DNA from 2 places in the Bacteroides sp. AM23-12 genome. Region 1 is predicted to be linked to the other one. Evidence: riboswitches for the same ligand, from Rfam matches in the RefSeq annotation. Region 1 holds a riboswitch; the other holds the start of a gene.

Evidence for each region. Region 1 has a riboswitch for thiamine pyrophosphate ahead of pnuC (nicotinamide riboside transporter PnuC). Riboswitches for the same ligand answer to the same signal wherever they lie in the genome.
Region 2: linked by a shared signal. The riboswitch ahead of thiS (sulfur carrier protein ThiS) and the one ahead of pnuC (nicotinamide riboside transporter PnuC) in region 1 are both predicted to bind thiamine pyrophosphate.

What each region holds. Positions count from the first base shown of each region.
Region 1 is NZ_QTLF01000020.1:82,573-90,429, reverse strand. It holds gene thrC (threonine synthase) at 1-1,066, shown strand, start outside; gene DW640_RS15990 (DNA-3-methyladenine glycosylase I) at 1,102-1,674, shown strand; gene DW640_RS15985 (thiamine diphosphokinase) at 2,274-2,897, opposite strand; gene pnuC (nicotinamide riboside transporter PnuC) at 2,894-3,460, opposite strand; TPP riboswitch at 3,463-3,558, opposite strand; gene DW640_RS15975 (BT_3044 domain-containing protein) at 3,700-4,596, opposite strand; gene DW640_RS15970 (RagB/SusD family nutrient uptake outer membrane protein) at 4,651-6,630, opposite strand; gene DW640_RS15965 (TonB-dependent receptor) at 6,643-7,857, opposite strand, start outside.
Region 2 is NZ_QTLF01000004.1:76,788-84,644, reverse strand. It holds gene thiC (phosphomethylpyrimidine synthase ThiC) at 38-1,735, opposite strand; gene DW640_RS05610 (thiazole synthase) at 1,816-2,589, opposite strand; gene DW640_RS05605 (thiamine phosphate synthase) at 2,602-3,231, opposite strand; gene thiS (sulfur carrier protein ThiS) at 3,236-3,436, opposite strand; TPP riboswitch at 3,498-3,592, opposite strand; gene DW640_RS05595 (HAMP domain-containing sensor histidine kinase) at 3,648-5,630, opposite strand; gene DW640_RS05590 (superoxide dismutase) at 5,786-6,403, opposite strand; gene DW640_RS05585 (RHS repeat protein) at 6,480-7,857, opposite strand, start outside.

The DNA.
Region 1 (7,857 bases):
ATTGAGCTTTGATGTACCGTTGGTGAAAGTGGCGGACAACATCTATTCTCTGGAACTTTTCCACGGACCGACTCTGGCTTTCAAAGATGTAGGCGGCCGTTTTATGGCACGTTTGCTGGGCTACTTCATCAAGAAAGAAGGGCAGAAGGATGTGAATGTGCTGGTAGCGACTTCCGGTGATACGGGAAGTGCCGTTGCCAACGGTTTTCTGGGGGTGGAAGGTATTCATGTATATGTACTTTACCCGAAAGGAAAAGTCAGCGAAATACAGGAGAAGCAGTTCACTACTTTGGGACAGAATATCACCGCTCTCGAAGTGGACGGAACGTTTGATGATTGTCAGGCACTGGTAAAAGCTGCTTTCATGGATAAGGAACTGAACGAACATCTGTCACTGACTTCCGCCAATTCTATCAATGTAGCCCGCTTCCTGCCGCAAGCATTCTATTATTTCTATGCTTATGCACAGCTGAAGCGTGCCGGAAAAGCCGATAATGCCGTGATTTGTGTTCCTAGCGGAAACTTCGGAAACATCACAGCCGGATTGTTCGGCAAAAAGATGGGCTTGCCTGTCAAACGTTTTATTGCTGCCAACAATCGCAACGATATATTCTATCAATACCTGCAAACAGGTAAATATAATCCCCGCCCATCCGTTGCAACCATTGCCAACGCTATGGACGTGGGTGATCCGAGCAACTTTGCCCGTGTGCTTGACTTGTATGGCGGTTCTCATGCTGACATTTCCGCTGAGATTTCGGGAACTACATATACCGACGAGCAGATTCGCGAAACTGTGAAAGAAACCTGGAAGGAACATCATTACCTGCTCGATCCTCATGGAGCCTGCGGTTATCGCGCTTTGCAAGAAGGACTGAAACAAGGCGAAACGGGAGTCTTCCTTGAAACTGCTCATCCTGCTAAATTCCTTGAAACTGTAGAAAGTATCATTGGCGAAGCGGTAGAAATACCTGCCAAGTTGCAGGAATTTATGAAAGGGGAGAAGAAGAGCTTGCAAATGACGAAAGAATTTGCAGACTTCAAGAAGTATTTGCTTTCTGTTTGATTGGGTTGTTAAAGCAAGGAATAAAAGAAATAATTATGCAAGATATAGTAAACGGACGCTGTGGTTGGTGTGGAACCGACGAACTGTATGTGAAATATCATGATCAGGAGTGGGGAAATTTAGTTACTGACGACAAGACGCTGTTTGAGTTTCTTGTGCTGGAGAGTGCCCAGGCGGGGCTGAGCTGGATAACCATCCTCAGAAAACGGGAGGGTTATCGCAAAGCCTTTTGCGATTTTGATGCCGGGCAGGTGGCACAGATGACCGATGAAGATGTAGAACGGTTGATGCACTTTGAAGGCATTGTGAAAAACCGTCTGAAAATCAAATCGACCATTACCAACGCCAGACAATTCCTTGCTATACAAAAGGAGTTCGGTAGTTTTTACGACTACACTCTCTCATTCTTTCCCGACAGAAAGCCTATTGTCAATACCTTTTGTTCATTGAGCGAGATTCCAGCATCTTCTCCCGAATCCGATGCAATGAGTAAGGACATGAAAAAGCGCGGATTCAAATTCTTTGGAACAACGATTTGTTATGCTCACTTACAGGCTTCGGGATTTATCAACGATCACTTGAAGGATTGTATTTGCCGGAAAAAATAAATGACGTGCGGAAATAATTCAAATCTGTTTAGGAATGAACTAAACAGTAGCACACAATAGTAACTCAACTCTCCTCCTTCCCGAAGGAGGAGAATGGAAGATAGAACCGACTATCATTTAGCTCATAACAATACGAAAAGGAATAAATTGCTTTGAGCCGCTCTACTAGAGAATTGAAATATCCAAAATTGCTGTCATCTGTCACCAAATGATAGATAACGCACTGATTATAAACTAATAAAGAGGTGACAGCACAGCGTGACGGCATTGTGACAGCATATTTTGCTATCACAATGTCGTCACGCTGTGTTATTATATCCTGCTACAATAATATACTGACCTCTTGGAATGATAAGTCAGGAATACCTTAGCTTAGTTAGTTTCCATGCAATGAAACTATAGTTCCAAAGCCTTGAAACCAATAGTTTCAAGCTGAAGAAACTTTAGTTCCAAACTGCAGAAACTAAAGTTTCAAGCGCTGGAAACTCTAGTTCCAAGACCGTGAAACTAAAGTTTCATTAGGCAAAAAAATAATAGTTCCACAGTAGGAAACTATCAGTAGTAAGGCAGATGAAAGAATATTTTTCCGGAACAGGGATTTAATAAGCAAGGAATACTAAATATTCTCCTGTACAATGAATGGTAAACTCATCTGCTGTTGCTTCATTAAGTGTTCCCTGCCACCAGTTGCTGAAGTCGCTTAGCGGATAAAACAATCCTTCTCCTTTTAATCCTTCAGCTCCAAAATTGATGATAGAGACCTGCTGACCGGGATGTGAGGCAAAACTTTGCGTATCACTCACAGGAATAAATGTCCCGTAATCAGTGACTGTCCGTACTTCCATACCACTTCTCATATACTCCATGAGCAGGCTGATGTTTCCTAACGTATGATCTTCCCGTTTGCCGGTAGCACCTACGATGGCGATTTTCCGTATCCCTTTACTTTGCAGATAATGGACAGCTTTGGTCTGATCATTCGTCTCCTGATCCGAAATTTGAAGGATAATAGAGGAAAAACGCTTTTTATATTCCGGCAGGAGCGAGTCTCCATCGCCTATAATCACGTCGGGAGTATGTCCGCGGGAAATATATTCATTGGCGGCCCCGTCGCAACAAACGACGAATTGGGCTTCTGCCAAAAGACGCAGGGGAAGTTCGTGCGCAGGATATTCACCGTTGGCAAGTATGACGGCTTGGGGTATATAGTGTTCGTTTATCATTGCATGTTCATTATTTTTTTCCATTTGAAGTAGCCAAAGATAGCTATAATGGAGTAAAGTCCGTACAATGCGGAGGTGAAATAGAGATCTTTATAGATATAAAGTCCGCAACAGACGATGTCGACAAGAATCCAGGCAAACCATTGCTCGATGTATTTGCGTGCCAGCATCCACATTCCGACAATGCTCAACGCCGTTGTGAAACTGTCCAGCCACGGAACGTTACTGTCTGTGTATTCGATAAGTATCCGGGCGATGCCGACGAAAGACACGATAAACACAAGGAATAGTGGCAGATAGCATTTCCACGGGGTATGTATAATGGGGAGACTTTTCTTTTCCCCGTGTCCCCACATCCAGAAGAACCATCCGTAGATGGCAGCTATCAGATAGTAGATGTTGATGCCGAAGTCGGCATACAACCCCGCGTCGTAATAAACAAAGATATAAATGGCCGGCATGATGATGCCCGCCAGCCACAGATAGATACTGGCGCGATACTCCAGCCACAGGTAGATAATACCGATAAACGTACCGAATATCTCCAGATAATTCATTTCCATATTTGCTTATTTATTCGTTCTCTACGCCGGCATTACCCGGATCAGATTCTATGGGTATGTTCTCAGCCTGTCATGTTAGGGCACCCCTATTGCGTGAATCGGCGGTAAAATTACGAATTTAGCAGAAGGAAAACAAGGAATCATGTAAAAACAAGTCCTCCGTTGAAAAAACGAAGAGGAGATTTCAGCGGCATTTTTGCAATGCCGTGAAATCTCCTCTTCTCCTCATTTGTCGTGTATTATAAAACTTCTTTTTCTTTGGTCAGTTGCTCTTCATATAGCGTGTTACCGATCGTATATTTGAGGCTGAACTTTTTGGCGGTTGTGTTGTAGGTACTTTCTCCTGAGTCGATAATTACCGGTCCGTTTTCAGCATCCCATGCTTTGATCAAAACTTTCTTTACATCATTAGTGCCTTCCACTATCTGATCCGTGATGGTCAGTTCTATTGTACCCGTTTGGATATCAGCTTTCTCGTCGCTCTCGTTGTTCATGGCATAGAATAGTCTGACAGTGTTGACTCCGGTAGGCTTAATCGTTTTAGGCTTCTGAATCGTCTTCGGAGTTTCTCCTTCTAAGGTGGTATGCCCACTCATCTGGTAACTGCCCGAATAGTCATTCTTTAATTTTAATAGAATCAACATTTTATATCCGGATTCACTTATCGGATATCCTGTTGTACTTTCTATTTCGACGGGGATGACGTATGACTGGTCAATCTTCAGACTTGCTGTCTTTATCAACACAGGAACTTCGGCGGAAATACCTTCAGCGTGCTTGATTACCGTATTCTCCAAAGAAGGAATGGAATATAAATCAGTATCCAGTGATTTATAATATTTGTCCTCATTCAGAACGGTCCAGTATTTTTTATTGTAAATATCTACCAACTCTTCGTTGATCTTCATTTTTACGTTCACATCTCGGTCTAATGCTAATGTACCGGAACTGCTGACCGTGAAATAAGTTTTCACTTCTTCGTTACTGTAGCTTACTTCTGTGGTCCATACTCGGTTGTAAGCACCGATCAGGTAGATTTCTTTCTGATATTGTTCTTTTTCAAGCAGGTCTTTTTCACAAGAAGTGATGGAGAGCGTTAACAAAGAACAGACCACTATTTTGTATATTGATCTCATTATATGTTCAATTTTATATGATTAATAATCAGTTATATGATAGAAAGGGGAAAGTTACCAATCTCCGAATCCGTCCCATCCTGGATTTTGTTTCAGTTTGGCATTTTTATCCAATACGGCTCTCGGAATAGGATAGAAGTACATCTTCCTGTCAAAGCTGCGTAATGCATACTTATGAACTACATTGACAACAGTATAGAATTGGTCTCTTTCGGTTGTCTTCTTGGTAACGTCCATACCTTGTACCGGTTTGTTTTCTTCTGTTTCTGCTAGTCCCCAACGACGCAGGTCATGATATCTTCTTCCTTCGCACGCAAATTCGATCATGCGTTCGCGGATGATTAACTGACGCATCTTCACTTGATCGCTGGCATCGGCAAGGGTGATGCCCGGCAATCCGGCACGGTAACGAATCATGTTGAAGTAGTACATGATTTCCTCCGGATTATACAAAACATGATAAGTGGTGTTATCTGCCGCTTCCGTATATTCCGGTTCTCCTTTCAGTTCATTCAATGCTTCTACATAGTTCAACAGTATTTCCGCATATCTGAATACAGGGAATGTTTTCGGTTTTATTTTAGCACCTGTATGACTGGTACAGTTATCCTCCGGATGGATATATTTCTTTAGAGTATATCCCGTTAAGTTATAGTCTTCTGGATTGGCAGCCTGTTTTGCACAGTTGCCATTCACGTAATATCCTGCTGTAAAGTTAGTCACGTTGGGAGCTTCGGTTCCTGTTACCGAAGTTGCGGGCCAGAAACATTCACAGAATCCGATAGATGCGTAGAAACGCGGTTCGCGGTCCAGATACATTTTGGCAACGGTTGGTCTCAGCTCATATCCTGTGGCGATGGTAGGTACAGTACCCGCTTCTTCATAATAATCAGGTTGTTGCACATAATCTTCTCCATCTTTCATGTAGTAGGCATCTATGAGTTTCTGAGTGATTCCTAAGCCGTTCCATCCTCCCAGTTTCAACGGGAAGGCGATTGAAATGATGTTGTTGTTCAAGGGAGTAGCATAAATAAGTTCAGGGTTTTTCACAGCCAGTGCTTCTCCATTGAACATGTCTATATACGAATGGTAAGGATCGATTCCTCCTACTCCTAACGGGAATTCCGCTTGTGACGCCTGAGAGGATGCATACGTGTTTTCATCGCTGGGTACAGTGTATAATGAGTAAATACCGCTATCGATAATTCTCTTGGAGGCAGCAGCTGATTTCGCCCATTTCACCGGGTCATATTGCTGGGCTATCATGTTTCGTCCGTCGGAAGTGGTCCAGTCGGCATAATATTGATTGCCGTTGTACCACTTGGAAGCTTGATAAAGCCGGACACGTGACATGAGGGCGGCTGCCGCATATTTGGTAGGACGTTCGAATTGAGTGCTCGGGCGCGTCGGGTCCAGTAGACTGTAAGCTTCTTCGAGGTCTTTGCAGATATATTCCACACATTCATCGTACGTGTTACGTTCGAATGACAAGTTTTCAATGTTTTCATCTACCGACAGCGGCTCTTCGGGAAGGATGACTGCCGGTCCGTAAAGTTCCAACAGATAGAAATAGAAGGAAGCTCTCATGAAATGAGTCAAACCCATAATTTCACGTCTGTCCAATCCTTTCAGGTCTTTGCATTCATCGATGCGGGTGAAGATAGTGTTACACTTACGGATACCTTTGTAGTATTGTCCCCACATGTTGTAGTAAGAATCGTTTTGCGTAATTTTGTCTGCGTACAAGTAGGTACCGGCGTACTCAGCTTTCTGCCATGACAGAAGAACTTCATCTACCGCAGTCTCGTAAGGACCGTAGGAACCGGAAAACAAGTTGCCTTGAGCGGGCATTAATGCCGCAGTTCCCCACACATAACGCTCCAGATAATCTTGTCTGGCAAAGATGGAGTCGAGTGGAGTCAGGTCGTTAAAGTATTCATCAACTGCCAGATAGTTGCATGAAGTCAGCATGAACGGGATGATCCCCAGTGTCGTGCATAGAATATGAAGGCTTTTCTTTAATATCTTTTTCATAATAGTTTTCAATTAGAACGTAGCTGTTAACTGTAAAGAGAAAGTACGCTGTAGCGGATATACGGCGCCGTTTTTAGATGCCTGTCCCGGATCCCATAGTTTCACTGAATCCCATACTGCCAGATTCTGTCCGACAAATTGCAGATTCATATCACTGATGCCCACTGTCCTTAGTACTTTATTCGTTCCGATACGATAGGAAATATCCAATGATTTCCAACGCAGGTAAGAACCATCTGCCAGCCAGAAAGTAGAAGCACGGTTATTGTTCTTATTCTCTCCGTAAGTCAGGCGCGGGAAACGTGCATTCGGGTTTTCTGTAGAAGGATCCCCTGAATACCATGCCGGTGTCCAACGATTCTTCGGGTCGTTTACGATGGATAGAATGTTGCCGACTTCTCCGCCTGAGAAGGGATAGAATCCGGAACCGCCGTATAAGAAGTTAACTTTGGCTGCTCCAGTGAATAAAGCACTGATAGTCCATCTTTTATATCTGTATTCCAGTGCAAAACCGTATTGAATTTGCGGTACATTGGAGTGTGCAATAGGAACAATATCGTCATCGTCAATTTTTCCGTCAGCGTTCACGTCTTTATAGCGGATATCTCCGGGGCGTACTTCGCCGTATGTCTGTTTCGGGCTTCGGTTGATTTCATCCTGATTTTGAAATAAGCCTAATGCAACCAAACCGCGCATAACACCATAATTTACATCGCTATACGATTGGTAAGGGTAGCGCACCGCATCTTGGTCCCAATGTACAACTTTGCTGACAGCATATGTCATGTTGGCACGCACCGTGAAAGAGTTGTCTTCGTTTATTTTCTGGTTCAGGTAAATGTTACCATCTATACCGCTACTGCGCATACGTCCTACGTTGGTATATGGGTTGGTCACGACGCCTACTTCCGAAGGCATCATTTTTCTTTCCTGAAAGATATTATCACGAGTGTCTCTGAAGATATCTACCGTTCCACCTATTTTATCATTGAGAAATTGGAAGTCGATACCCAGGTTATATTTCTTGGCTACCTCCCAATGTAAGTTGTTGGCTCCGATTTGTTTTTCTGTCAATCCATTGGAACCCCAACGACTACCACCTCCAAAGTTAATCAACGTCAGATATGGGAACCGACGTCCACCACCGATCTGATCGTTACCAACTTCACCATAAGAAGCTCTGATCTTCAAAAAGTTGAGCCATCCTGCATGATTCTGCATAAATTC
Region 2 (7,857 bases), on a different contig from region 1:
TGAGGTTGTGATTTGGTTTTGGTATAATCACAATTCATTATTTATCACTCTTGGCATTTTTCTTCAGATCACGGGATAATCTCATGGCGCAGAAATTAGGTCCGCACATCGTGCAGTATTCTCCGTCAATGTGATGTCCCGCGCGGAAATATCCCTGTGCCCGTTCCGGATCGAGAGACAAGTCGAACTGATCTTTCCAGCGGAATTCGTAACGGGCCTTGCTCAAGGCATTGTCGCGTACCTGTGCTCCCGGATGCCCTTTGGCAAGGTCGGCAGCATGAGCGGCAATCTTATAAGTGATAACCCCCACACGTACGTCTTCTTTGTCCGGCAGGGCAAGATGCTCTTTCGGAGTGACATAACAAAGCATCGCCGTACCTAACCAGCCGATTTGAGCAGCTCCGATGGCAGAGGTAATGTGATCGTAGCCAGGAGCGATATCCGTCACTAAAGGGCCGAGTGTATAAAATGGCGCATCATGGCATTTCTCAATCTGACGTTCCATGTTCTCCTTGATTTTATGCATCGGTACGTGTCCCGGTCCTTCGATAAATGCCTGCACGTTCTTTTCCCATGCACGAAGTACCAGTTCTCCCATCGTGTCCAGTTCTGCAAACTGTGCTTCGTCGTTGGCATCATGGATAGAGCCCGGACGCAGTCCGTCTCCCAATGATACGGCAACGTCGTATTGAGCCAGAATATCACAGATATCGTCAAAGTGTTCATACAGGAAACTTTCCTGATCGTGCACCAGACACCATTTGCTCATGATGCTTCCTCCACGGCTGACAATGCCGCACAGACGTTTATCGGCAAGATGAACATTATGACGGCGGATACCTGCATGAATCGTAAAATAATCTACTCCCTGTTCGCATTGTTCGATCAGTGTGTCCCGATAGATTTCCCAGTTAAGGTCTTCCACTACGCCATTCACTTTCTCAAGTGCCTGATAGATAGGTACAGTGCCTACCGGTACAGGGCAGTTGCGGATGATCCATTCACGTGTCTCATGAATATTTTCTCCTGTTGAAAGGTCCATCAGCGTATCACCTCCCCATTTGCAGCTCCATAAAGCCTTTTCCACTTCCTCGTCAATGCTGGAAGTGGTGGCGGAGTTTCCGATATTCGTATTGATTTTCACTAGGAAGTTACGGCCGATAATCATCGGTTCGGCTTCCGGATGATTGATGTTGGCAGGCAGCACTGCACGTCCTTCTGCTATTTCTTTACGGACAAATTCGGGAGTAATGTGAGTCTCGATTCCCAGTTCCTCACAGTTCATATTTTCGCGGATCGCCACATATTCCATTTCCGGAGTGATGATTCCTCGTTTGGCGTATGCTATCTGAGTGATGGCTTCTCCCTTTTTGGCACGATAGGGAAGGGCAATGTGTTCAAAGCGGAGATGATCCAGACTTTTGTCATCACGTCTCATTTGTCCGTATTCCGAAGTGATTTCGGGGAGTTGCTCTACGTCACCGCGTCCCACAATCCATTCTTCACGTAAGCGGGGAAGTCCTTTCTTGAGATCAATGCTCATTGACGGGTCACTGAACGGACCGCTGGTGTCATATACGTATACTTCCGGATTCGGAGTAGCTATCTTTTCTTCTCCTTCGAAGCTGACACTGGGCACTTGTTCAACTTTCCGCATGGCTACACGGATGTTCGGATAGAGTTTACCCGGCAGATACACTTTCTGAGAACGGGAAAATTTTATTTTTTGTTCCATAGAATTTTATTATCGTATTATTAAGAATAGTGAAACAAACACTACTCCCTACTTATTACCTATTACTTATCACCTATTACTTATTCCAAAAATGCAGTTAAAGGTGAACTTGCTTCTGCTATAAAGTTATCAGCCTGCAGACCCAGTCCTGCTTCGTATGCCCGTCTTCCGGCTTCGGTGGCGGCTTTGAAGGCCAACGCCATTTCTACCGGATTGCCTGCTACGGCGATGGCGGTATTTACCAGTACGGCAGAAGCTCCCAGTTCCATTGCTTCGGCAGCGTGGCTCGGTGCACCGATTCCGGCATCTACGACAACGGGGATACCGGCCTGTTCGATAATAATCTGCAGGAATTCTTTGGTTTGCAGTCCTTTGTTAGTTCCGATGGGAGCACCCAGCGGCATTACGGTAGCGGCACCGGCTTCTTCCAGTCGTTTGCAGAGCACAGGGTCGGCCTGGCAATAGGGTAATACGATGAAGCCCAGTTTGACAAGCTGTTCTGTAGCCTTCAGGGTTTCGATAGAGTCGGGGAGCAGATAGCGCGGATCCGGATGGATTTCCAGTTTCAGCCAGTTGGTACCAAAAGCTTCACGTGCCATCTGTGCGGCGAAAACAGCTTCTTCCGCATCGCGTACTCCCGATGTGTTGGGTAGCAACTGGATATTCGGATGAATAATATGTTTCAGCATGTCGTCTTCTTTGTCATCCATGTCGATGCGCTTCATTGCTACGGTTACCATTTCAGTGCCCGATGCCAGAATGGCTTGTTCCATTACTTCATTGGAATTGAATTTTCCTGTACCCAGAAAAAGGCGGGAGTCGAACTCACGGCCTGCAATTACTAACTTTTCCACTTTTCAATTATTTTATTTGATTATACATTTCATGTTCAAAATCTTTCGTGTTTCCGCTGCCGGATCCTCCGCCCGAAGAATCGTTCCGGAAAGTGCTATTCCGTTCACTCCGGTTTCGAGTATGGCGGGTATATCCTCACAGGTGATTCCTCCGATGGCTACTACCGGCAGTTCGATATTCGCTTCTTTCATCTGAGATAAAATAGCGGCATAACCTTCCAGTCCCAGAACAGGACTCAGGTTTTTCTTTGTAGTGGTAAACCGGAAAGGACCGATGCCGAGGTAATCCGCTCCGGCACGGTAGTGCTGTACGACATCTTCGAATGTATTTGCCGTACCTCCGATAATAAATGCTTCTCCAAGTAATTGTCGTGCCTGATCTATCGGCATGTCTTTTTTGCCCAGATGCACTCCGTCCACTTCCAGCTTTTTGGCAAGTTCGACGTGATCATCCAGAAGTAAGATCGCTTCTTTTTCTTTGCAGAGAGGCTTTAGTTGGAGGGCAACAGCTTCCACCTCTTCATACGGAGCTTCCTTCATGCGTAGCTGAATCCATTTACATCCTCCTTCAAGTGCCATGAGTGCCGATTCGAAATAAGTATACCGATCGGTCTGGTGGGTGATAAATTGTAGACTGACCATACTTTTACCCTCCACAAGCCGCTTTGATGACCACGAGGTTATCATTCTCCTGTAATGCGAATTTTTCCCATTCGGAACGTGGAATCATTTTGTTGTTTACGGCAATAGCGATGCCTTGTGCTGGAAGTTCCAGTTGGGCAGCCAGTTGTGTAAGGGTAGAAGCAGGAATCATTTCCACCTCTTTGTTGTTAACTTGTACTTTCATTGTCCTATCAGTATTAATAAGTTGAAAGTAAATACAAAGAGCGTGCTTATATAGAAAGGCGATAAGAAAGAAACACAATCCCTACGTCAGTGCTAACTGCCTCAGGTTCCTAGGGTATAATCTCAGCCCCTCTTTGGGGCACCCCTTTGTCTTTACGGGAGCAAAGTAAGCGAAAAAGAAACAAAGATTCATCAAATTATCCGGTTTTTTTTCATTTTTCTTCCGATTCCCGTTTTTTGATAGGATGAGAAAAGACAAACCGTGCTCCGTTCTTATAATTCTTGTCAATCCAGATATCGCCTCCCATGCGTTGTATGGTCAGTTTGCAGATTGCCAGTCCCAAGCCTGTTCCCTGCACAAATTCGTTGAGCTTCTCAAAACGCTGGAATACCAGTTCCTGCTTGTCTTCGGGGATGCCCGAGCCTGTATCGGTCACAGAGAACAGCATACACTGGTCTTCTTCATCTATTTCATAATTCAGCGTGATACTTCCGCCGTCGGGAGTAAACTTCAACGCATTGTTCAGTAAGTTGATGATAACCTGCTGCAAACGTAGCGGATCGGTATAGAGCATATAAGGCTCTTTCGGCATCTGAAGCCTGACATCTATATCTCTTGTCCGGTTCTTTCTGGTCAGTGTGATCATGTTCTGGCAATGATTTACCAGTTCGCACCATTCATACTTGAACAGCAGTTTGCCTGATTCCAGACGTGATACATCCAGTACATCACTGATCAGTTGCAATAACAATTCGGAATTAGTCTGGATGATATCCGCATATTCCTTCTGCTCGTCCGTTGTTTCCACGGTATCGATCAGCAGGCTGGAAAAGCCGACAATGGCGTTCAGCGGTGTCCGTATTTCGTGGCTCATATTTGATACGAAGGCACTTTTCAGTTGATTGGCTTCTTCGGCACGCTCTTTGGCATAACGTAGTGCAATTTCCGATAATTCCAGTTTCTTTTTATCTTCCCTTAGTTGGGCTGTAGTCTTCTCAAGGTGATTCTTTAAGATTTTTGTCCGGTAATAATAATACAGTGAGATAAACAGTCCGCCTATCAGTACAAGGAAGGTAAACAGGATGAATTGCACTTCCGTCCGATATGCCTGAAAGAAAGACACCTGTTGGTTGATGATAAGTGAATTGAAAGGTAGTTTCTTGTCCTGAAATCCCCATTCATGCAGTTTGTTGGCATCAAATTTGTATCTGTTGGGCAACAAATGAATGTGGCCGACATTGTTTTTCCCCTTGTCCAGAAATTGATAAGCCTGTTCTCCCATGCTTCTCCCTATCCCGTCGTATTGGGGGATATATCCTCCGATTGCCCAATAACCGATGGCGGTAGCAGTCAGGCTGAAAACAGGCAACTCTGGATTCGCTTTGGAGAAAGCATATACAGAGTTGTTCATATACGTTATGCCCCGATTGTCAATTCTCCAGATACCCAGTAGTGCAACCGAATTTTTGGGGACATCGCGTAGTTGTTTGGCGGCAGCATCAAGGGTGTGGATACGGCCGTCAATATAGGTCGTCGATATTTCCGGATAGCGTTTCATATTCTTTTTTACCCACGCTTGTTCGGCAAGTCCGTTGTAGGTGTTGTCCGAGATGAACACTAAATGCTCCATATCCGGATAAAAGCTTCGCATCATTTCTATGTCCTTATCGATATCATATTCATATGTGTTACAGTATATTATATTGTATTTGTTCATTCTTTCCGTTAAGTCGATACTCTGAGGTTCATAAGTCCGTATATCAATAGAGTCTTCCGGAATACGGATGCCGTTGCGCGATGCCATAGCGCAAAATACGGGCAGTTGTCTGTACTTCTCGTCTTCGAGGTGCAGGAAACTGCTCCACGCTTCGCCACCCAGCAGGATAACCAGCTTGGCGTTCGGATGTTTGTCCAGAATGTTGGTAAGTCTTTTTTTCCATTTTCTGGATTGATTGAGGTCGGTAACATTCATGTTTTCTACGATGGTGGAATACTTGCCACCCAGTTGGCGGTACGTTTCTACGAACGTGTTGATATTATCGTAGGTATATTTAGTATCGGAATTATAGGACGTCACGAAAAGAATCTCCTCTTCCGGTTCTTCCGGAATAGCCGCATTGCCTGTAAAGGAGAATAAAAGAAAGGAAATAACGTAGACAATGCGCCATTTTTTATTTTTTAGCTGAAGTGTCATAATTGTCTGTTTTGATTTTCGGCTATTGCAAAAATACAAATTATGCCTTTGAAATACAATAGATAGTTTAGTTTTTTATGCTAGAAAAAAGGCCGCTGTGAAATTCACAACGACCTTTTCAATAGTATAGTTTAGCTTAATTTTAATGAGTCCGGTTACATTCGTTTTTCTACCACATCCCAGTCGATGATGTTCCACAGGGCGTTTACGTGGTCGGCGCGGCAGTTCTGGTAGTCCAGATAGTAGGAGTGTTCCCACACATCAAAACCCAGAAGTGGTTTCAGTCCGGCGCGTACAGGGTTACTGCCGTTTCCTTCTTTGGTGATATGCAGTTTACCGTTCTTGTCTACTGACAGCCAGGCCCATCCTGAACCGAACAATCCGACTGCTGCTGCATTGAATTCTTTCTTGAAGTTTTCAAAGCTGCCGAAATCACGTTTGATGGCTTCTCCCAGTTTGCCTGCCGGTTCCTTTTTCGAAGGTTTCGGAGCGAATTGGAGGAAATATAAATTGTGATTCAGCACTTGGCCGGCGTTGTTGAAGATAGCTCCATCGGGAGCGGTGGCAACGATTTCTTCTACCGTTTTGCCTTCATATTCTGTTCCGGGCACAAGGCTATTCAGATTATTTACATATGTTTGCAGATGTTTTCCGTAATGGAAATCTATCGTTTGCTGACTGATTACAGGTTCCAGCGCATTGTTTGCGTAAGGAAGTTTAGGCATTTCGTAAGTCATGGTCATAATTATTAAAGACATTAATATAGTATTCATATTGTCAAAACTTTAAATGGTTTTGTTATACTATAATAACAGCCATAGTTCGCAAAAGGTTCACGGTATTTTATTTTTATTTATAAATGTACTGTATACGTTCCACTTGCTGCGGGTTGTCATAGCTGGTGCGGCATATCCATTGTCCCGTATTGTCATATTCGTAATAGGAGTCACCGTCGATCCGGTTTCCGTACTCGTCGTACAGGCAGGTCAGGCAGCCGGACGTCTTCTGGCTGTTGCCGAAGATACGTTGGTAGACGATGCGGGTGAGGTATCCGTATTTATCATATTCATACAGTTCTTTTTGCGAGAGAATCTGGTTGGGCGAATTGACAAAGAGCATATTCTGATGCTGAGATTCGGTCATTCTGCCTTTGTCGTCGTATTTGTTGACTGTATATCCCTCCATTTCCCCGTTCTTGTTGTACTCTTTGGTTTCCGTCAGTAATCCCTGCTTGTTGTAGCTGCTGACGGTATATCTGCCGTCCATGTATTTTAGAGAATCGCTTTCGATACTACCGTCGATACCGATGCGGCGTGCACGGCGGTAAAAGTCCGTTTTGGTTTTCGGATTAGTTTTCACTTCGAAGATGCAGTGGCCTTGCGGGTCGTACAGCCTGCTGGTTTGCACCTCGTTGATGGGTTGCCCGTTCTTTTCAGTCACGGATAATGTGGTGGTAAGCTGCCCCTTGTCATTGTAGGTGTAGCTGGTCGTAATATTGCCGGTGCTGTCGGTTTCGCAGCACTTTATCAATCGTCCTTGAGTGTAATATTTCACGGTAGTCGGGGTGGAAACAATGGCTTGCAGGATAAATGGAGCACGCAAATTCTTTGCCTGGTCACGAAATTCCTTATACTTGTGTGTTTTGAGGAATTCCTGCAATAAACCGAGCGATTCGGAGTTGACTATTGCCGGTTTCAGAAGCTCGAAGTCTGCCTTTTCACTGAGATATTCAAGATCGTTCAGGTGAGTCCGTGCACCGGTGGCCAGATAAGGTGTATTCTTATAATCATCGATGATCTGCCGGATGGCGGTGGCATTTCCTTCTTTTTTCAGGCTGTCGATACGTTGGAACAGGAAATCATCATATAAGGTACGGACCTCGGCAAGATAGGGGCGCGGACCTCTGTCTTGATAATACTTCTGCATTTCGGGGTCTTCAAAGAAGGCTTTGAAGTTTGCAGGAGTCGGGGTGGTCTTCACTAGTTGGTAGAGCCGTACGTTTTCGGAGGCGTTGACTTGTGCGATAAATTTTCCGTTGGGATACTCCTTGACGTAAGTCTGGTAGATGATGGGAGTGGGGGCTTTGAGCATTCCTTCCAGCAGCGCCACCTCGCGGATGTTCTGCAGCCGTTGCAGCATGGCGGAGTCAACCGGATATTCGGTGGCGTGAATGCTGTCCAGCAGTGCCCGGCTGAAAGGAATTTTATCTTTCGAGGCCTCCAGCAGG